Regions from separate parts of the Guyparkeria hydrothermalis genome, predicted to be linked through region 2. Evidence: predicted binding sites of a transcription regulator. Region 2 holds the regulator's gene; each other region holds the start of a gene.
The links. The regulator sigma-54, encoded in region 2, starts transcription at its own class of promoters, with help from an activator protein. The targets are predictions, from matches to a motif close to TGGCANGNTNCNTGCTT.
Positions count from the first base shown of each region.

Region 1 (10,033 bases), 520 kb from region 2:
CGCCCGGTTTCATGAAGCGGTACCACTCGATCCAGACGGCCTCGGGCAGCCGTCCCTTGCGCGGGCAGAAGTCCCTGCCGTAGGGCGAGGAGCTCTCGGCAACCCATTCGTCGACGTCGCGCACGTCGAGCAGCGTGACGTGATCCGAGGACAGGGCGGCCAGGACGTCATCCTTGTCGAGCATCACGTCGCTCGCGCCGGTGTCCAGCGGGAACGTGGCCGGGGTGGGTGAGGGGACGTCGTCGGTCACTGGCAGCCCCGCGGCGACCCATCCCTGAAAGCCGCCATGCAGGATGCGGATCTTGTCCTTCGGGTACCCGAGATGCTCGAGCAGGAACAGTCCACGACAGGACTGGCCGAAGCCCGTGTCCATCGCATCCTCGTAGAGGACCGCGACCTTCTCGCCGTCAAGGCCCGCGGCGCCGAACTTCTCGCTGAACTGTGTTTCCAGTTCCGCGAGCCCCTCGGGGGTCGAGTTGGCGAGAAAGGTGAAGATTTCCGGGATGTTGACGGCACCCGGCAGGTGCCCGGCGGCATAGGCCTCCGGATTGCGTGTGTCGATCACGACATGCGGCGTGGTCTGGATCAGTTGCTGTAGTTCGGTGGGTTCGATGACGGGGTTGCTCATGCGGCGCTCCTGATGGTGGTGCCCCAACGGGGCAGGGACGAGGTCGGCGATTCGGCCTCACTGGCCGGCATGTCGGCTGACATCCCGGTAAAGCGATTCGTGTTCACTGACCGCCGGGCCGGAAAGGGCGTAACCGATCAGCTCACCGCGGCTCAAGAAGTCGTTGCGCTGCCCGTCCGCCACGGGGCGTGCCGCCCAGTGGCCGAGGTCGGCGCGGTTGCGATCCGGCGGGCACAGCATGATCGGCAGGCTCGGGGTCTTCACCCGGATCGCGGCCGGGCGGTGGTCGAACGGCTCGGATCCGCCGGCAAGATGGGCCGCCGCGCTCTGTGCCATGCGACGGATCGGCTCGATGAAGAAGTAGCTTCGCCCCCCGATCTCGGCGCAGTCGCCCACCGCGTAGACGTGGCTGTCGCTGGTCTGCATCGTCTGCGCGGAGGCCACGATGCCGCGATTGGTGACCAGTCCCGCCCGTCGGGCGAGATCGGTGTTGGGCACCAGCCCCATCGCCGAGATGACCTCGTCGGTGATCAGTTCGCCGCCGTTGGTGAGCGTGATCTTCAGCCGCCCGTCGTGATGGTCGAGGCGTCTGAGGCTGGCGTGCGGGCGGAAATCGACGCCCTTGGCGGCCAGGTGATCGCCCAGTTCGGTTCCCAGTGTGGCCGGGGCCAGGCGGTCGAGGACCCGTTCGCCCAGATCCAGCAGCGTGACCCGATGGCCTCCGGCGGTCAGATCCTCGGCCAGCTCCACGCCGATCAGGCCGGCACCGATCAGGGTCACGTGCCGGCTTTCGCCGTCGAGACGATCGCGTAGGCGCCGGTAGGCGGCCAGGTGGTTGAGTCGCGTGATCCGGCCGACCGCGTCGCCGTCGAAGGCGCGGAAGCGCTGTCGGGCACCGAGCGCGAGGACCAGATCGCCGTAGTGAACCGGACCGCGCGTGGTCAGCAGGCGTTTGCCTTTGAGATTGAGCGAGATCACGGCGGTATTGGGCTGCAGGGTGATGCCCAGTTCGGCCGCCTTCGCCGGCCCGCTCTGTTCGATCAGCTCGGCCGGTGCGCGCCCCAGGCCGATCGCCATCGACAGGCCGGGCTTGGTGTAGGCGGCCGCCTCGTCGTTGCTGATCAGGGTGATCGGCCGATCGGGATCGCGGGCGCGCAGTTCCTCGGCGACGGTCCAGCCCGCAATGCCGGCACCGACGATGACCACCGCATCCGGACCACCGACACCGCCGCGGGCCGCACGGGGACGCGGAGCGTCGGCCTCGGCCGCGCGCTTTGCGGCGTACTCGTGCAGGGGCATGAAGTCGGCCTTGGTGACGCCGCAGAGCGGGCAGTACCAGTCGTCGGGGATGTCATCGAAGCGGGTGCCGGGGGCAATGCCGCTGTCCGGGTCGCCCTCGTCCTCGTCGTATATCCAGCCGCAGACGGTGCAGATCCAGCGGATGTCCTGGTCAGATGTGCTCATGGCGGGTCACTCTCGATTCGGTCAGTTCGGTCAGGGCCGGGAAGCGCGGGTCCGGCTTGGGTCGGGTCGCCTGGTTCAACTCCAGTCCCGCCCGCAGCAGCAGGGTGGCCACCAGCATCAGCTGGCAGGCGTGGAGCGCGAGTTGGCGGGTAGGGCAGGGCATGGCGTTCAGTCGATCAGCGACTCGATCTCCTTGCGCAGGTGCTTGATCGCCGGGGTGACGATCGCGACGAAGTACGCCTCGCGTAGCTTGCGCTGTGCCGGGGCGTCGGCCAGGTAGCCGTTCGCGCCGGTGTGCAGCATCGCGCTATTGGCCGCGCGCAGAGCCAGTTCCGAGCCGGCGAGTCGCAGTTCGAGGACCTGGCGGAAATAGGCCGGGTCGGGGTTGTGGACGTCGTCGGCCAGCTCGCGCACCAGGGCGCGGGCATCCTCGAGCGCCTCGCGCAGCTCCTCAGGTCGGTCGTCGAGGTAGCAGTTGACGTGGCCGAGGCGTGGTTCGACGTCCTCGCACAGCCGGATGCAGCCCTCGATCACGCCGGTTGCCATGCCGGCCTGCAGCAGGACGAATCCGGCCTTGATGCGATTGAGGAACGGGCCGACCGGGTCGGCGATCACGTCGCGCTTGGGAATGAAGGCGTTGTCGAAGAACAGGGCGTAGGTGCCGGTGCCCTCCATCCCGCAGAACTCCACCAGTTGCTTGAGTTCGAGGCCGGGCATGTCGGTGTGGATCAGAGCCATCACGTCGCGCGGGTTGTCGCCCTCGACGCGGAAGATCGAGCCGAACACGTGCGATTCGCCCAGGTTCGAGATCCACGGCAGGTTGCCGTTGACGATGAAGCCGTCCTCGGTCTCCTCGGCGTGCAGGAGGATGTCCTCGATGCCGGCGAAGTACTTCATCGGATTGGAGAGGGCGGTGCCGCCAAGCAGCTCGCCGCTGGCTAGCTTGGGCAGGACGGTCTCGCGGAGGTAGTGGTTGTCGGAGTTCTCGACGTACCAGGCCACGGCATCCTGACACCAGGTCATGAAGCCGGTGGACATGCACTCGGCGGAGATGCGGTCCATGGCATCGATGGCGGCGGCGATGTCCATGCCATCGGGGTTCTGGGATGCCACGTGATGGCGGTAGGCGCCGGCGGCGCCCAGCTCGTGCAGCACGTCGGCGGGGTACTCGCCATGGTCGATGGCGATCACCTGCGGCTTGAGGGCGCGACGGATAACGGTATCGAGATCCGGTGCCGTCGCCTCGCGCAGGAACGCCGGTATCGGCGGCGTCGATGGGGAATGCGGGCTCGCCACGTCGTTGGGAGTGACAAGGGTCATGAATCACCTCCTGGAAGAGGCCCGGCCGGGCCGGGCAAGGGTCGGTGACAAGGCGGGCGGTGTCGTGAGCCTTGATGGAGCGGCCGCCCGCTCGTCGGTCCGGTTCAGGCCAGGTGGCAGGAGAGGTCGACCGGGCGGGTCATGGTGTTAGCCACCGGCGACCACTTCTCGGCGGTATCCAGCAGGTCCTGCAGTTCCTCGTCGGGAATCGGCTCGACCGGCTCGACGTCGAAGTAGACGCGGATCGCGGTGAAGCCCAGAGGCTTGGATTCGTCGAGATCGCCCGTGCCCCAGACGGCGGTGACGTTGATGTCCGCTTCCATGGAAAGCTCGAGCTTGGCGAGCTTGATGCCGCGAGCGGTGGCGTTCGCCTGCACCCCGACGGCCAGACAGGCGCCCAAGGCGGCCAGCGTGGCCTCGGAGGGGTTCGGTGCGGTGTCGTCACCGAGCAGGTGCGGCGGCTCGTCCACCACGACCGGATCCAGATCACGGATGTAGGTCAGGTTGCGGAAGCGGCCTTCGCAGACGGTCTTTGCCTTGAGCGTGACGATGGCCTCCGGGTTGGCCTTGCCCTTCTCGCCCAGGGCCTTTAGGCCGTCGGCATCGATTTCCTTGAGGGCCTGGCGGACACAGGACGGGGCGACGGGTTGGGCGGTTGCAGTGCTCATGGATGGTTACTCCGATGGTTGGCTTGAATGGGACGGGGATCGTCTGCAGCGATCCCGCCGTCGCCTCCTGAACTGCAGGGGCTGTGCCAACTATCGAAAACCGCGCTGTGACGCCGTTTCGTCGGTTCATGGGTGCAGGGCGCCCCGTGGTGGTGCGGGCATTGGCGGACAATGTCCATCGATGGGGAGCGGGGAGGCGGACAATGTCCGTTTGGCGGTGGGTCAAGTGTGAGTGGAAGAGGGTAATAGACTGAAATACAAGGAAACGAGCGGTCTGGCAGGCTTCTTGATACGGGTTTGAGTCAGGCGACGGCCGTAACCGGTCGTCACCGGCATCAAACCATGAAAATCCGCGGAGGCATTCGCCATGATGACCAAGCAAGCACTGACCGACCTGATTCTGGAAAAGAAGGACGCACTGGGCCTGTCCTGGGCCGACATCGCGAGCGGCGTGGGGCTCTCGCCGACATTCGTCACCTCGGCCTGTCTGGGCATGAACAGCCTCAAGCCCGAGTTCGCCGACAAGCTGGTCGCGATCCTGGAGCTGCCGGCCGAGGCCAAGGCCGCGATCGAGGCCTGCCCGATGAAGACCTGGGAGCAGACGGTGCCGACCGACCCGCTGATCTATCGCATCTACGAGGTCATGGGCGTCTACGGTCCGACCATCAAGGAGTTGGTTCACGAGGAATTCGGTGACGGCATCATGAGTGCGATCGACTTCACCCTGGGCGTCGATCGCGAGGCCAACCCGGCCGGTGATCGCGTCGTGATCACCATGAACGGCAAGTTCCTGCCCTACAAATCCTGGTAACGGTGCTCGCGTCGGCTCTGTCGACAGCACAAAAAAAGGGCGCGTCGATACGCGCCCTTTTTGCTGCCCGGCGATGAACTCCGTCGGGCAGGGCCTGTGCACGGATTCAATCAGTCGATCAGCATGCGGGCATTGACCGGTTGTACCGGGCGATTGTTGTCCATACCGATCGCTTTCTCGAACGCCTTGATCTGCTTCTCGGACAGAGAGGGGTGCTGCTGCATGACCACCCAGCGAACCCCCTCGGTGCAGGGCGGCGTGGTCAGCGAGCCGTTGTAGCGGTAATGCTCGCCCTCGCTGGGCAGCAGCGTGGCGGCATCGAAAGCGGTATCCAGCTGTACCTCGTCGCCCGCCGAGCCGGGGAGCTTCTCTACCAGCGACTCGAGTGCCTCGTTGGTGTCCCCTTTCTTGAAGAGCACGGCCACTACGGCCAGGTTGCCGTCAGGATCGGCGTGGACAAAATGCGCCTCCAGCGGGAAATGTTCACCATCGATGGTGTGCTCGCTCGGGGCATGGAAGTGGAACTGCTTGAGCTGGTAGTCCCGGCCGTCGATCGTCAGGGTGCTGCCTTTCTGGTAATCGACCTGGACGGCATGACCATTGTTGACGACGTTAGTGCCGCCAGCGCTGTAGTCGAAGACCGGAGCCTTCTGGTCGGCGGATACCGGGTTGCGCAGGTCGACCGGCGACTGGTTTACGCCCTCGCCGCAGGTCTCGAAGGACGCATCCAGGGTTTCCCATTTCGCCGGGCCGGTGTCGCCCTCATAACTCCAGTGCGGCGTGTCGGCCGCCAAGGCGTGCTGGGAAAAGCCGAATGCCGTGACCAGTACGGCGAGGGTTCTGGGAGCAATGCGCATCAGGGTCTCCTTGTTTCTTGGTTTCTGGTTGATGGGCGATCGGTGCGACAAGGTAGCAATGCTACTAGTTCCCAAGAGCATAGAAAAAGGATGTTTTCGGGTTGGCCACTGCATACATAGACGGCTAATGAAAAGGCGGCTATGCTCGGCCACGACACTCGGAATCCATGACAAGGAGCGTGACGATGCTGATGCTGGAGGTGAAGGACGTCGGTTGGTGGTACTGGCTGGTGACGGCCGTGCTGTTGACCTACGGGGTTCTGGTTGACCCGCTGGGATTGTTCCTGGCAGTCGGTCTGACCGTGATCAACCTGTCGCACTTCGTGGTGAGGGCGGATCGCCTGACCGCCTTTCCGGTACAGGTGCGGTTTTTCTATCTGCTTCTGCTGTTGGTCGCGCTGCCCGAACCCATGCGGTGGCTGTTCTGGATTCCCATGATTGGCACCTGGGCCCAGGTGCTGGTGGGCTACTGCACCATGGCGCGACTGGTTTCGCTCTTTCCCTGGAATCGACGAGAGCCGCTGACGTGGCGACTGGTTTGGCTGCGGTTCATCTCGGCGCCGGTGCGTGGCAGCGTGGCCGACTGAGGCCGGCCCGAGCCCGGCCCAAGCTTGGCTGACAGATGATCAACAAAAAACGGCGCGGAGGAGTCCGCGCCGTTCGTCGTTTACGGGGTTGAAAAAGCACGTCAGCCGGCTTCTGCTACCCAATCGCCATGCGCGCGGCGGCGCTGTACCTCGCCGTCGTCGGCAATCCGCAGTAGGGTGATCCAGCGGTTGTCGATCAGGTGCTGCAGGGTCTCGTTGCCGGCGATGATCTCGTCTATTGCCTTTGCGGGCGCCTCGATAAATGCCGACAGGCGCAACGGCTCGTGCCGCCAGTTCTCGCCGTCGTGCAGTGACTGCATCGACAGGCCGACGCGCAGGTCGCCGCCGTTGCCTTCGAGCACGCCAACGAGCCCGCCGACCACGTTGTGCAGCACCTTGTTGCCCGATCCCTGGCGCTCGTTGTCCACGGTTGAGCCGTAGTACTGCAGGTTGATCCAGCTGGCGACGACCAGCGGTGCGGTCAGGATGAGGTTGAGCACGCCGAAGCCCTCGTCCTGACGCCAGTCGTAGTCGTGCAGGAATGACCGGCCGCCGAGATCCAGGTCGCGGGTGCGCTCGCGCGGGGCGGCGATGAAGGCCGCGTTGCCGGCCAGCCCCCACTCGGGGCGCACCTCGGACCAGTCCCGTCCACGATGGTTGGCGGCCTTGCGGGCTGCCTCACGGTCGCTCGGTTGCTCCCGCAGGGTCACCAGTCGTTCCAGCCGGGTGAGATCGCCCGCCTGGACCAATGCCTGACGCAGCTCGTCGAGTCGCGCCCGCTCCACGGACCCCTCGGTAATGTCGAGCAGGTCGACCTCGTCCGTGGTGGTGTCGTGCAGTGCGGCAACGAAGCGCGTGTCCTCGGGGAGCTCGATGCCACGCTCGGCCAACCCCGGCCGGATCGCCGGATCGTTGAGCAGGTCGGCGGCCACCCGGGCGCTGACTTCGCCGGTCTGTCCGGCGCAGGCACCACAGTCCAGCCCGGCCCGATGCGGGTTGTTGGTGGTCGTGCTGCCATGCCCGGCCAACACCACGATCGGCGCGATATCGCCGGTCAGGCCCAGCCCGCGCAGGATGCCCTCGGCCATGTCGGTCCGCTGTCCGAGCGACGGGCTGCCGGCGAGGCTCGGGTGCACCTGTGCGCGTTCCTCATCGGTCAGCCCGGCTTCATCCGGCGGTGGGGCCGGGGTATGCCAGCCGAGGGTGTCGCCGATCAGCTTGGGCAGGTAGGACAGGCCGGCCGACTCGACGAAAGTAAAACAGGATGCCGCGGAGAGCTTGAACTGCTTCCACGACAGGCCCGCGCCGATACGCTTCTCGCGGCGCGTGGCGAGATCCTCGTTACCCTCGACACGATCGGCGACCTCGACGCCCGGGTTGAGCAGTACCGGTGTGTGCGTGCGGCACTTGGACTCACCCAGACGGCTGTAGGCCAGCGGCACGCCGAAGAAGCCGGCGAAGCCGATGGTCTGCGCGCCGGGGAAGCTCGTTTCCAGGTGGCGACGAAAGACCTCCGAGCGCACGTCGATGCAGAAGGCCGCCTGGACCGGCGGGCGACCCGCGGTGGCGTCACGGCCCTCGTCGGCCGTGCGGAAATGACGGACGACCGGGTCACGGAAGGCGATCTCGGTGGCCGTGAGCATCACCTCGTCGATAAGCGCCTCGTTCTCGGCGGCGGCGATCGCCTCGTGGTGGCGTTCGATCTCCCTCTGCCATTCGCGTCGGATCGCGTCGCTGCCGTCGGTGGCCTCGAGCGCCAGCGCCTCCCAGACCAGTCGCACGGCGAGCAGGTCTGTCAGGTCGTCGCAGCGCCCGCCGTTGAGCTCTGCACCCCACTGACGGTAACGGCAGTAGGCGGCCCAGCCGTTGATCGACTTCAGCGCGGCGAATAGGTAGTCCGCGTGCACCGATTCGGGCAGCTTCAAGGTCTCGATCGCCCACGCGATCGCCTCGATCGGATCGGTGGGCACGTCACGCAGGTAGCGGCGCGCCTTGCCCAGTCCGGCCGCCTGCGCGCTGCGGTCGATCAGGGTGTACTCGCGCCAGGCGGTGAACAGTGCGGCATCCTCGTCGGGCGCACTCCAGATCGCCTGGCCGCGGTCGAAGTGTGCGGCAAGGAAGTGGCTGATCTGGTCGACGACGAAGATCGAGATCGGCGCCGCACCGGGGCGGTCGAGCGCCTCGACGAGCATGGGCACCGGGGTGATTCGCGAGCCCGGTGACTCGAGCGCGTCGATGACGGTCTCCACGGCTACCGGACGGCCCAGGTGCTCGACGGCCCGCTCGATGTGCTCGCGGGTCAGGCGACCGTCACGCCATTGTGCGGCGTACCACTCGTGATCCATGACCGTGCGCTCGCCGGCGATCGCGCCCAGATAGCCGCTGGCCTGGGTGAACGACTGGTCGATCAGGCCGAGGTAGGGATTGACCGCGACGAACGAATCCAGCGGCCAGAGCGGGGCGATCTTGCGCCCGGCAGCATCGGCCAGTTGGCGCACCTGCTCGACATCGAGATGGCCGAGCCCGGACGTCGTCTGGTTGGTGACAGGTTGTACTTGGGTTGCCTGTGTCATGGCAGGGTCCTCCCCGGATGTGACCGGCCCTTGAGGGTTACGAGTAAGGATTGCGTATCAGCTTTGCGTGCTGGTAACGGACATGTGCGCCTCGAGGCGAGCGTGTCGCGACCGGTGCTGGCCGACCTTGTGCGGCCACAGGCGGTGTGAGGCGCGCTCGACCAGCAGGTCGACGTAAAGCCCGTTGTAGAGGTGCACGAACAGCCCCTTGCGGCCCGTGCCGTTGAAGTGCTCGCGCCCGGGTCCCTGCAGCCAGGCCAGCAACAGGAAGCTTGCGATCGTCAGGGCGAGCATCAGGCCATAGGCCGGCGTCAGGCTGTCCGGAATCGCTGCCACGGTCGGGCCGAACAGGGTCATGAACGCCTCGTGCAGGACGAAATAGATCACGGCCATGCCGGCAGCCAGTGCCGAGGCCCGGGCCACGCCTGCGCCTGTCGGGGCGAGGGCGATCGCCTTGAGCACCAGCTGCGCCACGGCCAGGGCGACGATCGCGATCAGGGCGATCAGGGCTGGCTCCTCGGCGATGTGCATGCCCAGAGCGGCGGCCAGGGCCGCGGTCAGCCCAAGCGAGGCGACCATCGTCATCAGCCAGGTGCCGATGCCGACGCGCCGACGGGCGGCTGGCTTCGGCTGGCGCAGCTGATCCGGAATGCTGCCGGCGGCGAGGAAGGCGTGCGCCTTGTAGAGCGAGTGGCCGACCAGGTGCAGCAGACCCAGGGCGAACAGGCCCAGACCCAGTTCGAGCAGCATGAAACCGAGCTGGCCAGTGGTCGACCAGGCCAGCGACGACTTCACCGCTGTCTGTGTGAGCATGACCAAGGATGCGATCACCAGCGTGGCCAGGCCGACGATGGCCAGCAGATAGAGGGCGCTTCCCTGCGCGAGCAGGAACTCGCTGGTGCGCAGCACGATGATCGCGCCGCTGTACACGATGCCGGCGTGCATCAGCGCGGATACCGGCGTCGGCGCCTCCATGACCTGCAGCAGCCAGCCGTGGAACGGGAACTGTGCGCTCTTGAGGATCGCCGCGAGGACGATCAGGAACGCCGCGGCATGCATGCCCAGCGGCATGCCGTTCTCCTGGCTGTTCGCCCAGCTGGCGATCGCGTCGAACTGCAGGCTGCC
Region 1 covers NZ_JAJSED010000001.1:281,702-291,734, forward strand. The annotation lists gene LV476_RS01400 (sulfurtransferase) at 1-628, opposite strand, end outside; gene LV476_RS01405 (FAD-dependent oxidoreductase) at 686-2,092, opposite strand; gene LV476_RS01415 (hypothetical protein) at 2,079-2,255, opposite strand; gene LV476_RS01420 (acyl-CoA dehydrogenase family protein) at 2,261-3,412, opposite strand; gene LV476_RS01425 (OsmC family protein) at 3,517-4,080, opposite strand; gene cynS (cyanase) at 4,448-4,891, shown strand; gene LV476_RS01435 (carbonic anhydrase) at 5,002-5,748, opposite strand; gene LV476_RS01440 (hypothetical protein) at 5,934-6,335, shown strand; gene LV476_RS01445 (YbcC family protein) at 6,437-8,908, opposite strand; gene LV476_RS01450 (proton-conducting transporter transmembrane domain-containing protein) at 8,966-10,033, opposite strand, start outside.
Region 1: cynS (cyanase) is a predicted target of sigma-54. The motif match lies at 4,356-4,372, and genes of this name have one in related genera.

Region 2 (10,033 bases):
TCGACTTCTCGCTTGCAGGCAGCCGCTCTTCTTCCGGCCTTTTGCCTTTCGCTGGCCATGGCCGGGGCCACCTCACCGGCATTCGCCGCCAAGGCGGACCGCAACAAGCCGATCAAGGTGCAAGCGGACAAGAAGGTGACCAAGTATCAGGAAGGCACCAGCGTGTATACCGGTGACGTGGTCATCGATCAGGGCAGCCTGCATGCCACCGGCCAACGAGCCACCCTGTATCTCGAAGACGGCCAGCTGGTGCGCGCCGTGCTCGAAGGGCACCCCGCGACCTTCCGCGAGCGCGACGAACAGGGCAACCTGGTCGAGGGCAAGGCCAACGAGGCCGACTACCGCACCGCCAACGGCAATGTGATTCTTACTGGCGATGCCTGGCTGAAGCGCACCGGCGACGAGATCCGCTCTGATCGCATCACCTACGACCTCGACACCGAGGTGGTCGAAGCCGGCGAAAGCGATGGCGGTGCCCGCGTCGAGATGACACTGCAGCCACGCAACCGCGACGAGAAAGGGGACTAAGCGCTCATGCCGCGAACCACCCGCCACGCCCCGCTGCTGGAAGCGCGCACCCTGTCGAAGAGCTATGGCTCGCGGCCGGTGGTGCGTGATGTCTCGCTGCACGTGGAAGCCGGCGAGATCGTCGGCCTGTTGGGCCCCAACGGGGCCGGCAAGACCACCAGCTTCTACATGATCGTCGGCCTGGTACCAGTCGACCAGGGGGGCGTGTTTCTCGACGGCCGGGACATCACGCACACGCCGATCGACCGCCGGGCCCATCTTGGGCTCGGTTACCTGCCGCAGGAACCCTCCGTCTTCCGCAAGCTGACCGTGCGTGAGAACATCCTGGCCATCCTCGAGCTGCGCCGCGAACTTACGCGAAACGGGCGGCGACGGGCACTCGAGGAGCTACTCGAAGAACTCAACGTGACCCACATCGCCGATTCCAAGGGCCAGGCCCTCTCGGGTGGCGAGCGTCGCCGCGTGGAGATCGCCCGGGCGCTGGCGGCCAACCCGCGCGCCATGCTCCTCGACGAGCCGTTCGCGGGCATCGACCCCATCTCGGTGATCGACATCCAGCGCATCATCGAGCATCTGCGCGACCGGGGGATCGGCGTGCTGATCACGGATCACAACGTCCGCGAAACGCTCGGCGTCTGCAAGCGAGCCTACATCGTCTCCGACGGCGAAATACTGGCGCACGGCAGTGCCGACGAGCTGCTCGCCAACAAGTCGGTCCGCGATGTCTATCTCGGTCACGACTTCACCCTCTAGGCCCCGGATCCGGTGCGGGAACCGTTGGCACAACCGGGTGACATTCCGCTAAACTGACTCTCATGCAAATTGCATGCTCACCCCGTTTTCAGCCCCTCTCCTGCGGGCCGACATCCCATGTTCCGCAAGGCGCCCGACGTGCGCCGATGCCGGCAATGGATCTCGCCGGAGGTGACTCGTGGCAGGCATGAAGGCCGGACTCGAACTGCGGCTGGGCCAGTCGCTGGCAATGACGCCGCAGTTGCAGCAGTCGATCCGTCTGCTGCAATTGTCCACGCTCGAATTGAGCCTCGAGATCCAACAGGCGCTGGACACCAACCCCCTGCTCGAAGTGGCCGAGGATGATCGGGGCGAGGAAGAGTCCGCCGAGACGCAGTCCACCGAGGATCAGGACCCCGGCGCCCAGGCCGGCGAGGAACTGCTCGAGGATCGCAAGGACAAGTCGGCGGACGAGGACCTGGTGGTCGACTCGTCATGGGACGACTACTACGAATCCGACGGTGCCACTGCGCTGAGCAGCAGCGCACCGAGCGAGGACTACGACCCCTTCGCCACGCAATCCACCGGCGAGGACAACCTGCGAGATCACCTGCTCAGCCAGGTCCACCTCGCGTCGCTATCCGAATCCGACCGTCGCGTCGCCACCGCTCTGATCGAATCGATCGAGCCAACGGGCTACCTCGAAGAATCGCTCGACGAGATCGTCGCCCTTTTGCAGGACGAACTGCCGGAGCTCGACATCGAAGAGGCCGAGGCCACTCTGCACTACATCCAGCAGCTCGATCCGGTCGGCGTCGGTGCCCGGTCGCTGGCCGAATGTCTCACCATTCAGATTGATCAGAAATACGCGGACGACCCGGCGGCAGCCGATGCCCGGGCCGTGCTCGACGGCGACTGGCTCGAGGCAATCGCCCGGCGGGAACTGCCGCATGTCACCAAGGGGCTCGGCATCAGCCGCGAGCGACTCGAAGCCGCGCTGCGACTGATCCAGGTCCTCGATCCCCGCCCGGGGTTGTCCATCAGTGAGACGACAGCCGACTACATCCGGCCGGACGTGATCGTCACGCACCGTGAGGACGGCTGGCACGTCGACCTCAACCCCGAGATCGCGCCGCGGCTTCGTGTCAATCAGACCTATGCCAGCCTGATCGACCGTTCCAGCCGCGGCAAGGACGCGACCTACATCCGCAACCACCTTCAGGAAGCGCGCTGGTTCATCAAGAGCCTGCGCAGCCGCAACGAATCGCTATTGAACGTCGCCCGCGAGATCGTTCGCCGGCAGATGGACTTCTTCGAGCAGGGCGAGATCGCGATGAAGCCGATGGTACTGCGCGAGATTGCCGAAGCGCTCGACCTGCACGAATCCACGGTCAGCCGCGTGACGACGAACAAGTACATGCTCACGCCCCGCGGGGTGTTCGAATTCAAGTACTTCTTCTCCAGCCACGTCGGCACGAGTGACGGCGGTGAGTGCTCGGCCACTGCCATACGGGCACGAATCAAGAAGCTAGTCGAGGAAGAAAATCCCAAGAAGCCCTTGAGCGACGCCAAGATTGCGACCATGCTTGGAGACGAGGGGATCGACGTCGCTCGACGCACGATCGCCAAGTACCGGGAAGCGATGGGGATCGCTTCCTCAACCGACCGTAAGCGGTTGATATAGATACCATATAAAGGAGTCGTCTATGCAGATTGACATCACCGGTCATCACGTCGATGTTACCGAGGCCCTCAAGGCCCACGTCCACGACAAGTTCACTCGGCTGGAGCGGCACTTCGACAAGCTGGTAGACATCCACGTGATTCTCACCGTGGAGCGCAAAGAGGCCCAGAAGGCCGAAGCCAACCTCCACGTCAGCGGCCAGGACATGCACGCCGAAGCGGTCACCGATGACATGTACGCGTCCATCGACGCCATGGTGAACAAGCTGGATCGGCAGATCGTCAAGCACAAAGAAAAACTCACCAGCCACCGCTGACCCTTCGCGGGGAGCGATACCAGACTCTCCGCGATACGCCGGGCGACGGCCCACGGCATGACCGTCGCCTGGCAGGAGCCACGAGGTCGGTGTTGCACCACGAATACAACAAGCTATGATGCGCCCCGACTCGACCATTCCCGCCCCGACCCGCGAGCGATCCTCGCGGCAAGTCGACCGACAGGGTGCTTAATGAATACTGCCGAGCTGTTTCCGATCCACCACATCCGGATCGACGAGCTGTACCAGAGCCGCAAGCGAGTACTTGAAGTGCTCTCCGGCCTGCTTGCGGACGACGAACTCGGTGGCCAGCAGGCCACGCAAATCTTCGAGGCCCTGGTGGCCCGCGAACGACTCGGCTGCACCGCGATCGGTCACGGCATCGCGGTCCCCCACGGCCGCGTCGACGACATTCTCACGCCCCGGGGGGCCGTGGTTCGCCTGCGCGAAGGGGTCGACTTTGGTGCGCCGGACGGGGCACCCGTCACGCTGGTCATTGGCCTGGTCATCCCGGAAGACTGCCCCGAGCAGCACCTGGAGATCCTCGGCCGGTTGGCGCGACATCTCAACGACCCGGACGAGCGTGACACCATCATGGAGGCGCAAAGTGCCGAGCGCGTCCAGAACCTGATGATAGAGTGGCTAAAGGACAGTGCCGAGGCGACAGCCGGCTGAACCGGGCACCGCGCCCGACCATCGAGCCATGAACGGCAAACGGGCAGGCCATGATCCCGAGCTTCACCCATCATCACCTCTCATCGGATGCCAGCGACGCCGACTGGCAGTGGGCCTTGCCCGACCAGTGGCAAGCCGGCGTCGCACCCGACCAGCGACGCATCGGGCCGGCCAACCCCTGGATCCCCACCCGCCTGGCCCTGATCTCCCCCGCCCTGAGACGCTACCTGCAGTGCGGCGAGGAATGCCTGATACACGCCAACGGCCCGCTGCCGGCAAACGACGGCCCGCGCACCATCGTCCTTACCGAGGCCCACGCCGGAGCGGTCGATGAGTGGCTGGCCCACGTTCCCGTGGCCGAACCGGGCCATGGCACCCCGATCGTGGTCATCAGCACACCGGACGACGACGAGAGCGTCAGTCAGCGCCTGCAACGCCTCTGCGGCGCGCACGACGAGGACTGGCGTCATGGCGTGTTCATGGAGATCAGCGGGCTTGGCGTGCTCATCCGTGGCACCGCCGGCATCGGCAAGAGCGAAGTGGCGCTGGAATTGATCAGCCGGGGTCACCGCCTCATCGCCGACGACGCACCCTGCTTTATCGCACGTGGCGACGAGGTCACCGGTTCCTGCCCCGACCGGCTGTTCGGCCTGCTGGAGGTCCGCGGCATCGGTATCCTCGACATCCGCGAGCTTTTCGGCAGCAACGCGCTCAAGGCACGCAAGTACCTGCGCCTGATCGTCGATCTCTACCCGGCCGACAGCGAGCACCACATGGGTGCCGACGAGCGCCTTTTCGGCGACCGCGGCAACGAGCGCATCGCCGGTCTGTCGATTCCCGTCTGGCGCATGCCCGTGGCCCCGGGACGCAACCTGGCCGTACTGCTCGAGGCGATCGTGCGACAACGCAACCTCGAGCGCCAGCGCGGCGGCCAGCCCGTCAGCCCCCGGGTCGGTCGACTGTTGGCCGACGGCGAGATCCCCGACAACCCCGACCAGAAGCCGGAGCCGTGGTCGTGAGCAGCCCCGCGCCACGTCTGATCCTGGTCACTGGACAATCGGGCTCGGGCAAGTCGGTGGCACTCGCTGCTCTCGAGGACAGCGGCTTCTATTGCATCGACAACCTGCCGCCCGACCTGCTCGATCACCTGGCCGAGAGCTATCTCAAAGGCAGCATCGCGGCCCGCGGCATCGCGATCAGTATCGACGCCCGTGCCCCGGAGCAATCGCTCGCCGACCTGCCGGATCGTATCGACCGCCTAAGGCAACGCATGCCGCAGCTGCGAATCAGCAGCCTGTTCCTAGAAGCGGATCGCCAGCGCCTGATCACCCGTTTTTCGGAAACGCGGCGCCGGCACCCCCTCTCCTACCAGATCGAGAACCTGGTCGAGGCCATTGCCCGCGAAGGGCAGCTGCTGATGCCGATCCGCGCCTATGCCGACCTGGTTATCGACACCAGTCTCACGACCGTGCACCAGCTGCGTGAGGACGTGCGGTCGCGCCTGATCGGCGAAAAGGTGGTTGGCCCGCGCATCCTGATTCAGTCCTTCGGCTTCAAATTCGGCATCCCGCTGGACTCCGACTTCCTGTTCGACGTCCGGTTTTTGCCCAACCCGCACTGGGATACCTCGCTTCGGCCACACAGCGGCCTGGACGAGGCCGTGGTGAACTACCTCGAACAGCACCCGGTCACGCACGATACCCGCTCGCGCATCAGCGAGTTCCTGGCACACATGCTGGTTCAGGCGAGCCGCAGCGATCGCAGCTACCTCACCTGCTCGGTGGGCTGTACCGGCGGCAAGCACCGCTCGGTGTATATCGTCGAGCAGATCGCCCGTGACCTCCGCCCCACCTTCGGCAACCTGGTGGTCCGCCACCGGGATCTGGGCAACCACTGACCGGTAACGTCGGGGAATCCCCCTGTTCCCACCCGGTTTTTCGGTATGATGCAGGCTTTGCCGAACGCGATTGAGGAACCGTCCCTGCAATGACCGTCGGAATCCTGCTCATCTGCCACAACGACATCGGTGCCCAACTCATCGAGACGGCCACCGACATGCTCGAACGGCTGCCCACGCCGCTCGAGCACATCGATGTGCGCCAGGACGATGACCCGATCGATCTGCTCAACGCCGCACGCCGCCGGGTTGCGGACCTCGACAGTGGCGACGGGGTACTGGTCATGACCGACATGTACGGGTCGACCCCTTCCAACATCGCCCATCGGCTGCGCGATCAGCACACGGTGCAGGTGCTCTCGGGCGTCAACCTCCCCATGCTGATCCGCGCACTGAACTACCCGCGCCTGGCGCTGCCCGAGATGACTGCCAAGGCCTGCAGCGGGGGGCGCGACGGCATCATCCAGGAAGGAGCCACCGAAGGGTCATGAACGACGAAACCAGCACCGCATCGATCAGTCGCGACCTCACCCTGCGCAACCGTCGCGGGCTGCACGCGCGCGCCGCGGCGCGCTTTGCCGCCACCGCCGAACGCTTCGACAGCGACATCGAGGTGGCCTTCAACGGGCGAAACGTCAACGGCAAATCGATCATGGGGCTGATGATGCTGGCCGCCGCTTGCGGCAAGACCATCACCGTCACCGTCACCGGTGGCGACGCCAACGAGGCGCTGGACGAGATCGCCGATCTCGTCGATGCGCGTTTTCACGAATCCGAATAACAGATACACGGGACCAACGATGCAACGCAGAGGCAATCAAGCGAAAGACAGCTACGTCGGGCTGGACAAGGACCGCGACGGCGGCATGACCTTCCTCGGCCGCCTGGTGCTCGATGCCCGGGTCTTCGGCCTCATCCCCGAGGACGAGACCTGCGAGGGCTGGGAACTCGGCCGCATGCAGGGGCTCGCCGACCGGGTCAATGCCGAATGGGACAAGCACGGCGGCGGCATCCCGAGCCTGCTGCCGGACGACCTGCGCGCCCGTCACGCGCAGGCCTACGAAGATCAGATGAACAAGGCACGCAAGGAAGGCTGGGATCCCGACGCCAACATGGAAGAGGACTGATTCCTCCCGATCGGGACGAAAGCCCGCAGCAAAAAGGCCGCCGGTCGATGACCAGGCGGCCTTTTTTGTTGCTGGCGGCCGACCCATCCGGGCCGGCCCGAGTGCCGCGATCAGCCGGCCATTCGAGCGAAGACGCGCTCGGCCGCCTCGATGGTGGCGTGAATCTCTTCCTCGCCATGTGCCATCGAGACGAACCCCGCCTCGAACGACGACGGCGCGAAGTACACGCCCTCCTCGAGCATGCCGTGGAAGAAGGTCTTGAATGCCTCCTTGTCGCAGGCCGTGGCATCGTTGAAGTTGGCCACGCGGTCCTTGTCGGTGAAGAACAGACCGAACATGCCACCCGCGTTCTGGGTGATCATCGCGATGCCATGCTTCTTCGCCGCCGCGGACAGGCCGTCGCAGAGCGCCTGCGTCCGACGGGTGAGCACATCGAAGAAGCCCGGCACGCGGATCAGCTCGAGCGTCTTCACGCCCGCGGCCATCGCCACCGGATTCCCGGAGAGCGTGCCGGCGTGATAGACCGGCCCCATCGGCGAGATCATCTCCATGATCTCGCGGCGACCGCCGAAGGCGCCTACCGGCATGCCGCCACCGATCACCTTGCCCATGGTAGTCAGGTCCGGCTTGATGCCGTAATGCTCCTGAGCGCCGCCCAGCGAGACCCGGAAGCCGGTCATGACCTCGTCGAAGATCAGCACCGCACCGTGCTCGTCGCAGACCTGTCGCAGCCCCTCGAGGAAGCCCGGCTCCGGCGGGATGCAGTTCATGTTGCCGACCACCGGCTCGACGATGATCGCGGCGACCTCGTCACCCACTTCCTCGAAGACCTTTTTCACCTGATCGAGGTTGTTGTACTCGACGGTGGTGGTCAGGTCGGCAAATGCCTTGGGCACGCCCGGCGAGCTCGGCACGCCGTGAGTCAGCGCACCGGAACCGGCCTCGACCAGCAGCGAATCGGAATGACCGTGGTAGTTGCCCTGGAACTTGACGATCCGATCGCGACCGGTGAAACCCCGGGCCAGACGGATGGCGCTCATGGTTGCCTCGGTACCCGAGGACGTCAGGCGCACCATGTCCATCGACGGCACCAGATCGCACAGCAGGTCCGCCATGCGGGTCTCGCTGACCGTCGGCGCACCGAAGGACAGACCATCCTTGGCCGCCTCGCGGACCGCCTCGATCACGTCCGGGTGCGCATGCCCGAGAATCATCGGCCCCCAGGAGCCGACGTAGTCGATGTACGGCTTGTCGTTCTCGTCAAAGAAACGGGCTCCCTCGGCGTGCTTGACGAACACCGGGTCGCCGCCGACCGAGCCGAAGGCGCGCACCGGCGAGTTCACCCCGCCGGGGATATGGGCCTGTGCCTTTTCGAACAGCTCGTGGTTGGATGCGGTCATCAAGATGTCTCCGGATCTTCGGTGGTCTGAATGGATTCGGTATTGTCGGCCGCCATCGCATGGCAAAGGGCCTCGGCGGCGGCACGGATGTCAGGGGCGGCGAACACTTCGCTGATCACCGCAATCATGTCGGGCCGGTGCGCCATCAGGTCGCGGACGTTCGTGGCGGTGATCCCGCCGATACCGCAGACCGGGCGTCCCAGTCGTTCGCGCGCCCAGCCAAGCACCTCGGCCGGGGCGCCGGGGGCATGGGGTTTGGTCGGCGAGGGAAACATCGCCCCGAAGGCGAGATAGTCGGCGCCTTCGGCCGCCGCCCGCTCGGCCCGAAGCCGGTCAGCATAGCAAGACACACCGATGATCGCATCGAGCCCCTCGGCGGCGAATCGCGCGCGGGTCTCGGTCAGTGGTGCGTCGTCTCGCCCGAGGTGAACACCGTCGGCACCGACCTCGATCGCCAGCGCCACGTCGTCGTTGACGATGAACGATCGCCCGTGTCGCCGACACAACTCGGCCAGGGCCGCCGCCTCCTCGCGGCGGCGTGCGACATCGTCGCTCTTGTCGCGATACTGCACCACACGGGCACCCCCCGCGATTGCCTCGCTTACGGATTCGACCAGCGCCGCGCGCTGAAAGCGCGTGGTGTCGGTAATCACGTACAGGCCAGTCAGGTTCTCCCGGGTCATCATCTCGCTCATCGTGACAGGGTTTGTTCCTCCGCGAGCCGTCGCGCACCGGCCAGCCCCAGACTCCCGTCCGGCACCACCCACAGCGGCATACGACCGAGCATGGTCGCAAAGCGGCCCTTGTCGAGAAAGCCCTCCAGCGTGTAATCACGCAGAAACGGCAGGATATGTCCGACGATCGCCCCGGCCAGGAACACCCCGCCCACCGGCAACGTCTTCAGGGCCAGGTTGCCGGCTTCGGCACCGAGAATCCGTGCAAACATCCGGCAGGCGATCATCGCGCATTCGTCTTCCCCGCGGCTCGCCCAGCGGGTGATCAGGGCGTTGGGGTCACTTGCCTCGGCAAGGCGCTGATCGGCATCGGCGGTCGGCCTACCGAGGCCCGACTGGCGGGCGAATGCGTACAGGGAAGAAAACCCGTCACCGCTCAGGATGCGTTCATAGCTGACATGCCCGCCGAACCGCCCGCGCAGGAAGGTCAGCAGGGCCGCCTCGCGATCATCGTTGGGGGCGAAATCGCAATGTCCGCCCTCGCTCGGCATCGGCCGGTGCCGCTCGCCATCGTCGAAAAAGATTGCCTCTCCCAGGCCGGTACCGGGTGCGATCACCGCGGCATGCCCCGCGTCGGTCGCGGCTTCGGGATTGAGATTGACGCGTCGGTCAACGGGACTGGCCAACGCCCCCATACCTACGGCGATCAGATCATTGGCCAGCCGCACGCGCGCGCCGCCCAACACGGCACTCAGTTCGGCCGCCGACAGCGTCCACGGCAGATTGGTCGCCTGCACGCGCGCCTCGTCACCGTCACCACGGACCGGTCCGGCCACCCCGAACGCGGCCGCCGATATACCGTCGAAGCGGCTTGCCTGGACCTCGTCCAGGAACGCTTGCAGAAGGGAGGCGAAGTCGTTGTATTCGCGGCTGTCCAGTGTCCGCTCGACTCCCGCGCCTTCCTCGCCTGGCGGGTAGAGCACCAGCCGCGAGCGCGTCC
Region 2 covers NZ_JAJSED010000001.1:796,878-806,910, forward strand. The annotation lists gene lptA (lipopolysaccharide transport periplasmic protein LptA) at 1-528, shown strand, start outside; gene lptB (LPS export ABC transporter ATP-binding protein) at 535-1,281, shown strand; gene LV476_RS03695 (RNA polymerase factor sigma-54) at 1,469-2,944, shown strand; gene hpf (ribosome hibernation-promoting factor, HPF/YfiA family) at 2,967-3,260, shown strand; gene LV476_RS03705 (PTS sugar transporter subunit IIA) at 3,453-3,935, shown strand; gene LV476_RS11175 (HPr(Ser) kinase/phosphatase) at 3,986-4,954, shown strand; gene rapZ (RNase adapter RapZ) at 4,951-5,832, shown strand; gene LV476_RS03720 (PTS sugar transporter subunit IIA) at 5,922-6,323, shown strand; gene LV476_RS03725 (HPr family phosphocarrier protein) at 6,320-6,613, shown strand; gene LV476_RS03730 (hypothetical protein) at 6,633-6,959, shown strand; gene hemL (glutamate-1-semialdehyde 2,1-aminomutase) at 7,070-8,359, opposite strand; gene thiE (thiamine phosphate synthase) at 8,359-9,054, opposite strand; gene LV476_RS03745 (glucokinase) at 9,051-10,033, opposite strand, start outside.

Region 3 (10,033 bases), 700 kb from region 2:
GCGCCCGTCGGGGGCCTTCTGCAGGTCGGCCTGGGCCGGATTGACCAGTCGGATGCGGTCGACCATTGCCGGCTGATTCGCCTGGCCGCCGACCGGAATGATGCTGATGCTGCCGTCGGCGTGGATGTCGATCTTCTCCGCCGGCGGGATGGCGATCGGGCCCTGGTTGCCCATCACGGGATCGCCCTGACCCGTTTGCAGCTGACCGTTGGCGGTCAGGTGCAGGTCGCCGCGCCGGGTGTAGGCGACCCGGCCGTCCGGCGCCTCGACGGCGATGAATCCCTCCCCCTTGACCGCGACATCGAGCTCGCGACCGGTGGTCTGCAACGGGCCGGCCGAAAAATCGGCACCCTTGCCCTGCGCCTCGGTATAAGCGCGCGAAGCCTGCCCCGGGCCGTAAACCGGCAGACTGGCAAAGGCATCGATATCCGCCTTGAAGCCCTGGGTGTTCACGTTCGCCAAATTATTGGCGTTGGTGGCCTGGGCCCGCATGGTCTGCGACGCACCGCTCATGGCGATGTAAGCCAGACGATCCATCTCGCACCTCCAACAATTCACTGATTCGATTCGGGGAAAGCCCCGGATGCCCTGCTTTAATGCAGGAGGTGTGCCAGATCAGGAATGGCAGAGAAAAATTGGCATGGCGCGGCCTTTCGGCAGGCACAAAAAAAGCGGGCCCGATGGCCCGCTTTCGCGTTTACGGCGATGCGTCGTTAGCGAATGCCGATGATCGTGTCGCTCAAGGCCTTGTTGGCCTCGATCGCCCGTGAGTTGGCCTGGAAGTTCCGCTGCGCGGTGATCAGGTTGACCAGCTCGGCGGTGAGATCGACGTTGGACGTCTCAAGCGCCCCGCCCTGAATGGCCCCAAAGGTGCCCGTCCCCGCTTCGCCTGCAAGTGGCTCGCCGGAGTCGACTGTCTCGATCCATTGGTTATTACCGACCTGCTTCAAGGCCTGGGGATTGCGGAAATCAACCAAAGCGACCTTCCCTAACGCCTGATTCTGACCGTTGCTGTAGCTGGCACGGATCAAGCCATCACTGCCCACGGACACGCCCGTCAATTGGCCGGTGGTATAACCATCCTGACCTTGATCACCGATATTGAATCCTGCCGCGTACTGCGTGGAGTTGCGTGAAATCCGCATTTGCACTGACAAATCCTCGGCCCCAGTACCGGGAGATGCCAAGGTGAGGGTTGGATTCTCAGGATCCATAGACGTACCGGGCACACCTGAACCATAACTGAGCAGATTCCCGTCAGCATCTGTAAGGCTACCGTTGCCATCAAACCTGAGCATTTGATAACCGACTGTCACGTCGGCAGTAGAATCGCCATCGGTATCAATACCGTGTGTGTTACTACCAAAGTTGACGGGGTCCTCGTTGTCGAACTGATAGTAAACCCTCCAAGTATTATCTTGCCCCGCGTCTTTCACAAAGTAAGAAGTAAGAGTGTGCGGATTCCCCAGAGAGTCAAAAACACGTTGGGAATTTGCCTGAGTATATGTCTCCGGATCATTCCAATTAAACGCACTGACAGGAAGCCCTTCGGCTTCTGAAGGCAGATTGAACAACTGAGTTGCGGTTGTGGTTGCCCGAGGCTCGCCCGCTTCAGCAGGCAATCTCACCGGATCAGCCGTAGCCAGTGACGTCGAAACCGAGTTGCCCTCAGCATCCGTCGGCAAGCCCTTCAGAAACTCTCCGGCCTGGTTCACAAGATAACCATCCTTGTTGACACCGAGAGCGCCCGCTCGACTGAATACTGACTCAGCCGAGTCCAGCGACGGCTGGAAGGCAAAAAAGCCCTCACCCGAAATCGCCAGATCCAGAGACCGATCGGTGAAATCGAGATTCCCTTGCGTGAACTGCTGGGTGACTGCCTGGTTGATGACGCCCTGCCCCACCGAAGTTTTGCTATTGCCGAACGCGCTGACGGCATAGATATCGCCGAATTCCGCCCGCGACTTCTTGAAGCCGGTGGACTTGGCATTGGCAATGTTATTGCTCGTCACGTTCAGGTCTTTCTGCGCGGCGTTCAGGCCGCTAATGGAGGTGTTGAACGACATGCTGCGTCCTCCGGTTTAATTAATGATTTCAACGATATCCGACAGCTTGACCGACGACAAACCATCGAGATTCAACTCCGGACCATTCTTGGTCACGCCCACACTGCTGATGACCGCCCCGACGTAGGTCTGGGGTGCCTGCCCCTTGCCGTCGACCGTGGCGCTCGCATTCACCGTGTAATTTCCCTCGGGCGCCATGCGCCCATCCTTTAACCGGCCATCCCAGGAAAAGGTCGCCCGGTCGGAGCCTTCTGCCGGCACATCGATCGTCCGTACGACCTGCCCGGTGGCGTTGGTGATGTCCACTCTCACCTCGGATGCACCCGTCGGCACGTCCACTGCGCCGAGGATCCCCGACGGAGCCTTGCTGCCGTCCGCCTGGGTCATGTGGTAGAGCTGCGCGGTATCGCCCTTGACGATGGCCGCCTTGCCCACCAGTGAGGAGGCCTGCATCACCTGGTTGGACTGCACGGACGACTGGAATCCCGAGACGGTCTCGTTCAGATCCTGAATGCCCTGCAGCGAACTGAATTGCGCCATCTGGGCCACGAACTGGGTATTGTCCATGGGCTTCATCGGATCCTGGTTCTGCATCTGCGTGGTCAGCAGTTTCAGGAAGTCCGTCTGGTCGAGGCTCTGCTTGTTCTCGCCCTTGCTGCCCTTCGCAGAGGCGAGCCCAAGGCCGGCATAGATATCGCTGTTTACGGAACTGGCCATGTCATATCCCCTGCGGTGCTACGCGCTTATTGGCCCTGGCCAAGCTGAAGCGTGCGCATTGCCAGCTGCTTGGTGGTGTCCATTACCTGCACGTTGGTCTGGTAGGTCCGCGAGGCGGAGAGCATGTTGACCATCTCCTCGACGGGGTTGACGTTCGAGCCGTAGACATAGCCGTTCTCGTCGGCGAGCGGGTTGCCCGGGTCGTGCTTCTGCACCGGCTGCGCCTGGGACTCCGTTATGCCGGCCACCTTCACGCCGCGGCCGCCGTTGGCCTCGAGTACCGTCTGGAATACCGGCTGGCGCGCCCGGTACGCCTCTTCGGGTGACGAGGCGTCCACGTTGGCATTGGCCAGGTTGGAGGCGGTCGTGTTGAGGCGGGTCGACTGCGCCGCCATGGCAGACGACGAGATGCTGAAAACGTCATACAAGCTCATGATTCACCTGTCTTGACTCCAAAAGTGGGATTCGCCCGGCGGATCACTGTCCGCCCAGGGCCTTCTTGATGCCGGAAATCCGGCTGCTGAGAAACGAGAGCGTGGTCTGATAGCCGATCGCATCCTGCGTGTAGCCGACGCGTTCCTTGTCCAGATCGACCGTGTTGCCGTCCAGCGCTGGCTGGTCCGGCACCGAGAACCCCTCGCGGATCGACGAGGACGAGGTGCCGCCCAGCTGCCGCGGATCACTGGTCGCCAGCTGCCCGGCGGCCCCGGGAGCGGACTTGGACTGCAATGCAGCCTCCATCGCGCGGTCGAACGACATCACCCGGGCCTTGTACCCCGGGGTATCGGCATTGGCGATGTTCTCGGCACGCATCTTCAGGCTGCGCTCCTGGAGCTTCAGCGCATCGTCGTGAATGCCAAACAGGCGGTCGTTGATGATCGACATCGAAAAAAACCCTCGACACAGCGTCAGTGCCGAGGGCTTATGCGATAAGCGTGCCAGCTTTTCGGTAGGGCCGAGCCGAACGAGCTCGGAAAGGTGGCTCGGTCAGTCCTTGAGCCGGTAGGCGGTGCCACCGGTCGGCAGGCGCTCTGCCGTGAAGCGGTCGCTGAGTTGGGTAAGGGATTCCGACGCGCCCAGGAGCAGGTAACCGCCCGGCACAAGTGTGTCGGCAATGCGGTTGATGATCTTGGCCTTGGTCTCGCGCGAGAAGTAGATAAGCACGTTGCGGCAGAACACCAGATCGTAGCGCCGGACCTCCGGGCGCAGTTCGAGCAGATTGCCCTGACGGAACAGCACCCGGCGACTGACCTGCGGAGAGATCTTCCAGCCTTCGCCCGTCTTGACGAAATATTGACGCTTGCGCTCCGGCGAGAGCCCGCGCCCCAGCGACAGGTCATCGAACACGCCCTTGCGCGCCTTCTCGACCACCGCCTCGGAGATATCCGTGCCCACGATCTCGAGATTGAAGGGCACCCGCTGTTCCTCGGCGGTGATGCTGATCGAGAAGGCCTCCTGCCCGGTGGAACAGGCAGCCGACCAGATGCGATAGCTCGATTTCTTGGCCGAAACGGCCTCGGGGAAGAACTTCTTTTCCAGGGCCGCGAAGGGGTAGCCATCACGAAACCAGAGCGTCTCGTTGGTGGTCATCGCATCGACCACGTCGCGCGCCAGGGTGCGATCGCGACGGGAGAGAAGCGTCTCGATCAACCCTTCCACCGACGCATGCCCCTGCGCACGCGCCACTCGTGAGAGCCGCGTTTCCACCAGGTACTGCTTGTCCGGGCTCAGCAGTATTCCGCTGTGCTGCTCGAGAAAGGCGGTGAATCGGGCGAAGGTTTCGGCCTTCATGCCCGCGGTCAAGCCTCGTCCACAGCGTGATGCACCTCATGGTGCGTGAGCGCCTCGCCCACGACGCGGGCGAGATCGTCCGGATGGAATTTCGGGATGAAGCGATCAGCACCCACCTGCTTGACCATGTTTTCGTTGAACACACCCGAGAGCGAGGAGTGCAGGATCACGTAGAGGCTCTTGAGCTTCGGGTCCTGGCGGATCAGCGACGTCAGGGTATAGCCGTCCATCGTCGGCATCTCGATGTCCGAGACGACCATGGCCAACCGTTCGAGCTGCTCCGGCTGCTTCTCCTTCCAGCGACGCAGGGTGTCGATCGCTTCCTGCCCGTTCTTCGTGACCACCGGGTGCAGGTGCATCTGCTCCAGCGTGCTCTCGACCTGCTTGCGGGCCACGACCGAGTCATCGACGACCAGCACCAGGTCGCTGCCCTTGGCGATCTCGCCGAACTGACCGATCACCTCGTCCGACACGGTCTCGGCCACGCCGACGACACGAGCGAAGATCTGCTCGACGTCGATGATCTCCACCAGCTGCTTGTCGATGCGCGCTACGGCCGTCAGGAAATTGGAGTTGTTGGTGCCGCTCGGCGGGGTGAGCACCTCCTTCCACGACAGATTGACGATGCGGTCGACCGAGTGGACCAGAAAGCCCTGCACCGCGCGGTTGTACTCGGTAATGATGACGAACGCGTCCTGCACCTGCTCTTCGGTCATCCGCCCCTTGCCGATGGCCTCCGACAGATCGATGACGGTGATGGTGTGACCGCGAACGTCGGCAATACCCCGGATGGAGCTGTCCGAGTGAGGCACGTCGGTCAGTTTCGGGCAGCGGATGACTTCACGCACCTTGAAGACGTTGATCCCGAAGCGCTGATCCGTGCCCAATCCGAACACCAAAAGCTCGAGTCGGTTGCGGCCGGCGAGCTGGGTGCGGGAATCGACTGATGACATCACGTTGCTTTTCACGACTTGTCCTGCCTTGGTGGCATTGGTGGGCTGGCTGATTCTTGTATTTTCCAGACGTCGTATCGGCCCCGGGGAGACAATCTTTAGCCCACCGGGAGAGAGGCTGGGACCCCGCCCATTCCTGCCTGTTTTCGGTAGGCGGACCGACTGTCAGGGCATGGTAGCGCAGACACACACCGCTTGCGTGCCGGTCGCCGCATGCGGGCGCGGTGGCATGGTAAATGCAAGATCCAGCGGCGTAATCCAACCCGTTCATGCTGCCGCTTTCCCATGACCCATTTCTCATGACCCAGTTACCCTCTCCCAACGATGCAATGCCAAGGCGCGAACCGGATCGGCGTGCGGCGAGTCTCCTCGCGCTTGTGCTGGTGACGGCCGCCGCGCTGCTGGCTGCCGCCCAGGCCACGGCGGCAGCCCCCGCGGCGCCTGCCAGCGTCCAGGCGCAGGTTGCCTCCGCCATGGACCGATATCTGGATCGACAGGGCGGTGACCGGGGCAACCTCACCCTGCGCGCTGACCGGCTCGACCCCCGCCTGCGGCTGAGCGTCTGCGACCAGGCACTGGAAATCAACGAAGGCCGGCCGCTCAACCTCAACCGCGGGCGGCAGACCGTCAAGGTAAGCTGCCACGGCAGCTCGCCGTGGCGCATCTACGTTCCGATCGAACTCACCCGCCGCCAGCAGGCCGTGGTCGCCGCCCGCCCGCTCGCCCGGGGCGACGTGATCACCGCAGCCGACCTGAGCCTGGCAACGGTCGACGCCAACCGGGCGCGACAGCGTTACTACACCGATCCACGGGAACTCATCGGCATGATGGCCACCCAACCGTTGCAGTCCGGCCATCTGGTCACCGCTCGCGACCTCGATATCAACGCCGTGGTCGATCGGGGCGACCTGGTCTCCATCCAGGCCGGCACGCGCGGCTTCGTGGTGGGTTCGACCGGGGAGGTCCAGAACCGAGCCGGCGTGGGTCAGCGCGTGCGGGTGAAGAACACCCGCTCGGGCAAGGTGATCGAGGCCGTGGTCATCGACAGCCGGACCGTGGATGCGATCGGCGGTTGAGCCATACAACCCTCGCTTTGAAAAAGTATTTCAGTCGGCGCTAAAGTTTTCCCGGGAACCGCCGATGGTTTAAGTGCGAAGGGACATTTACGTTAACCTAGACTCCTGCACTGTCGCCTCGGTGGCGGCGCGGACATGTCGTCCGAGACAGGAAGGATCAAGCACCATGGCAAACGAAATCAACGGCTTTGGCCCGCGCAATCTGGGCCAGAACTCGTCGGTAGACTCCTCCCGCGGCCGCAGCGAGGCCAAGGGCGAGTCGCAACGTCCTTCTGGCGATGTGCCGGCGAGCATCAAGGAGGATGACGCCGTGACACTTTCCAGCGGGGCATCGCAGCTTCGTGAACTCGGCCAGTCGCTGGCGGAGACCGCGCCTTTCGATCAGGGCAAGGTCGACCGGATCAAGGATCTGATCAGCCAGGGCGAATATCAGGTCGACTCCGCGAAGATCGCCGAGCGGCTGCGCCAGTTCGAGAATCTGTAACGGCGATCTGCCCTGCTCGACGAGCGGGAACAATCCCGCCCACCCCGGCCGGCACCCCGCCGGCCCGGGGCTTCGTGCGTCCCGGGGAATGACGTATGCTCCTCGGAACCCGGCACGCCGGGACTCACCTTGAGACCACACCCGCCGAGCGCGACGCCACGATGAGCGAATCCACTCCCAACGATCCGGCCCCGTCATGGCTGACTAGCATGCAGACGCACGCCGAGGCGCTGCTCGACCAGCACGAGCGCCTCGCCGACCTGCTGCGCCGCAGCGACACCCCGCCCCTGGACGAATTCGACGCAGTCTTCGAGACAATCCGTCAGCACAACGACGGCATGGCGGAGGCCGAACAGGCTCGTCTGGAATGGACCGCGGCAATCGGCACGGACGACATGGAAAACGCCCTGGCCGAGCAGCCCGAGCACACCCGAAACCGTTGGGCCGATCTCAAGGAAATGGCCCGCCGTTTCCGTCAGCTGTCTCAGGCCAACCTCATGGCACTGCGGCGCATCGACCAGTTTCTCGGCGAGCGGATCGATTTCCTGCTGCAGCGCGACGAATCGGGCGGCTCGCTGTATACCGCCAAGGGAAGCGAAAGCCAGACCGGTGGACGCGGGCGCACGCTGGGCGACGCCTGACTTACTACCTCACTCCCGGGCCAACAGCACCGACCGGCTTTCCCCGGCACGCGTTTCCCGACTGACGACAAAACCCGCCGGCAGCCGCAGCGCATCCAGATCCGCGCCCTCGACGAATACCCGCGCTCCTTCGGCAAGCCAAGGGGCGGCGGCCACCCGCTCAAGCGAGTTCTGCAGCAATGCCGGCTGCCGGAACGGCGGATCGAGAAACACCAGATCAATCGACCCATCGTCCAGCTTGGGTTGGTCAAGCCATTTCAGCGCATCGCGGGTCCAGACGACGTACCGCGAGTGATCCGCACCCAACTGCTCGAGGTTCTCCGCGATCGCACGAGCGACGCGTGGCGATTGCTCGACGAACCCGACCCATGCCGCGCCGCGCGACAGGGCCTCGAATCCGAGCACCCCGCTGCCGGCAAACAGATCCAGCGCGCGCCAGCCGGTCACGGTCTGCCCCAGCCAGTTGAACAGGGTTTCCCGCACGCGGTCAGGCGTCGGACGCAGGTCGCGGGCCGCCGGGAAGCGCAGCCGACGCGACCGCCACTCCCCACCGATGATCCGGACCTGCTCTCCGCGTGACGGGCGGCGCCCCTTGGCGGTACTGGGCATCGACGAAATCCTCCCTAGAACGAGTCGCTGTCGGCCAGAGGGTGCATGATAAACTTCGTCGGCGCCGCGCGGGGCAGCTACCCCGGAACACCCCGTCGCCAACCCAGGTACCATCACGCTCCATGTTCGGATTTCTCAGACGCAAGAAACGCAAGACAGACGTCGCCGAGGCGCCGGAAGAATCGTCAGCGCCCCTGAGCGGCGACGAAACCAGCCCCGCCGAGGCCGACGCATCGCCCGAGCCGCCCGGCGACGACCCTAGTCCCGCCGAACCGACAGCGAGCGCGACTCCCGCGACACCGAGCACCCCGGAGCCGGACGACCGCCAGAAGCAGCGTCAGGAATCCGACACCGCACCGACCACCGCCTCCACCCCTGCCCCAAAACCGGCGGGCGAGGATTCGGGCTCCCTGTTCAGCCGTCTGGCCAAAACGCGCTCTGGGCTGACCGAGGGACTCGGCGATCTCTTCCTCGGCAAGAAGAAGATCGACGAGGACATGCTCGAGGAACTCGAGACCCGTCTGATCATGGCCGACGTGGGCCAGCAGACCACGATGGCACTGATCGACGAGCTCACCGACGAGATCGATCGCAAGCACGTCGACGATCCCGAGCGGCTGTTCGAAACGCTCTACCGCCTGATGGTCGAACGCCTGGAGGCCGTCCAGCCGGCCGCCCCGCCCGCACGTCGCCAACCAGGCCGCCCCCACGTGATGGTGGTCTGCGGCATCAACGGTGGCGGCAAGACCACAAGCATCGGCAAGCTCGCCCACCGCTTCAAGGGCGAGGGTCGGGAGGTGACGCTGGCTGCCGCCGACACCTTCCGCGCGGCGGCCGTCGAACAGCTGATCGCCTGGGGCGAACGCAACGACGTGCGCGTGATCGGCGAGCCGGGGCGGGGCGATCCGGCCTCGGTGGCCTTCGATGCCGTCAGCTCGGCCAAGGCACGCGGCAGCGACATGCTGATCGTCGATACGGCCGGTCGCCTGCACACCCAGTCGGGCTTGATGGATGAACTCGGCAAGCTGATCCGTGTCATCAGCAAGGCCGAGCCCGAGGCGCCCGACGAGGTATTGCTGGTCATCGATGCCAGCATCGGCCAGAACGCGCTGATCCAGGCCCGACAGTTCAACGACGCCGTCAAGCTGACCGGCCTGATCGTCACCAAGCTCGATGGCACCGCCAAAGGCGGCATCGTGTTTGCCATCGCCGAGGAACTGGGCCTGCCGATCCATTACATCGGCGTGGGCGAGAAACCCGAGGATCTGCGTCCGTTCGAGCCGCGCGCCTTCGTCGACGCGCTTCTCGACCATCGCCCCGACTGAGATCCCGATACCTCGAATACCGTCACAAGCAAGTCGAGTGCAAGGAGCCCGCGCATTGAGCGACAAGACACGTCAGGAAGCTAATCGAGACGCGAGCCCGCGCGTGACTCAACCGCCGGTCGGCGCGGCCCGTCTTTCGAGGTACCCGTCCCGATGATCGAGTTTGCCAACGTCTCCCGTCGCTACGCCAACGGCCAGTTCGGCCTGCAGGACATCAGCTTTCGTCTGCCCGCCGGGCGGATGGCGTTCCTCACCGGTCACTCCGGTGCGGGCAAGTCCACGCTGCTACGACTGATCCCCGCCCTGGACCGCCCCACCTCCGGCAAAGTGCTTATTGGCGGCTACGACCTGGGCAAGATGGGGCGGCACCA
Region 3 covers NZ_JAJSED010000001.1:94,202-104,234, reverse strand. The annotation lists gene flgF (flagellar basal-body rod protein FlgF) at 1-537, opposite strand, end outside; gene flgE (flagellar hook protein FlgE) at 714-2,066, opposite strand; gene LV476_RS00515 (flagellar hook assembly protein FlgD) at 2,082-2,783, opposite strand; gene flgC (flagellar basal body rod protein FlgC) at 2,810-3,217, opposite strand; gene flgB (flagellar basal body rod protein FlgB) at 3,261-3,668, opposite strand; gene LV476_RS00500 (CheR family methyltransferase) at 3,771-4,574, opposite strand; gene LV476_RS00495 (chemotaxis protein) at 4,583-5,542, opposite strand; gene flgA (flagellar basal body P-ring formation chaperone FlgA) at 5,857-6,603, shown strand; gene flgM (flagellar biosynthesis anti-sigma factor FlgM) at 6,770-7,087, shown strand; gene flgN (flagellar export chaperone FlgN) at 7,249-7,728, shown strand; gene rsmD (16S rRNA (guanine(966)-N(2))-methyltransferase RsmD) at 7,738-8,337, opposite strand; gene ftsY (signal recognition particle-docking protein FtsY) at 8,460-9,662, shown strand; gene LV476_RS00465 (cell division ATP-binding protein FtsE) at 9,816-10,033, shown strand, end outside.
Region 3: flgA (flagellar basal body P-ring formation chaperone FlgA) is a predicted target of sigma-54. The motif match lies at 5,753-5,769, and genes of this name have one in related genera.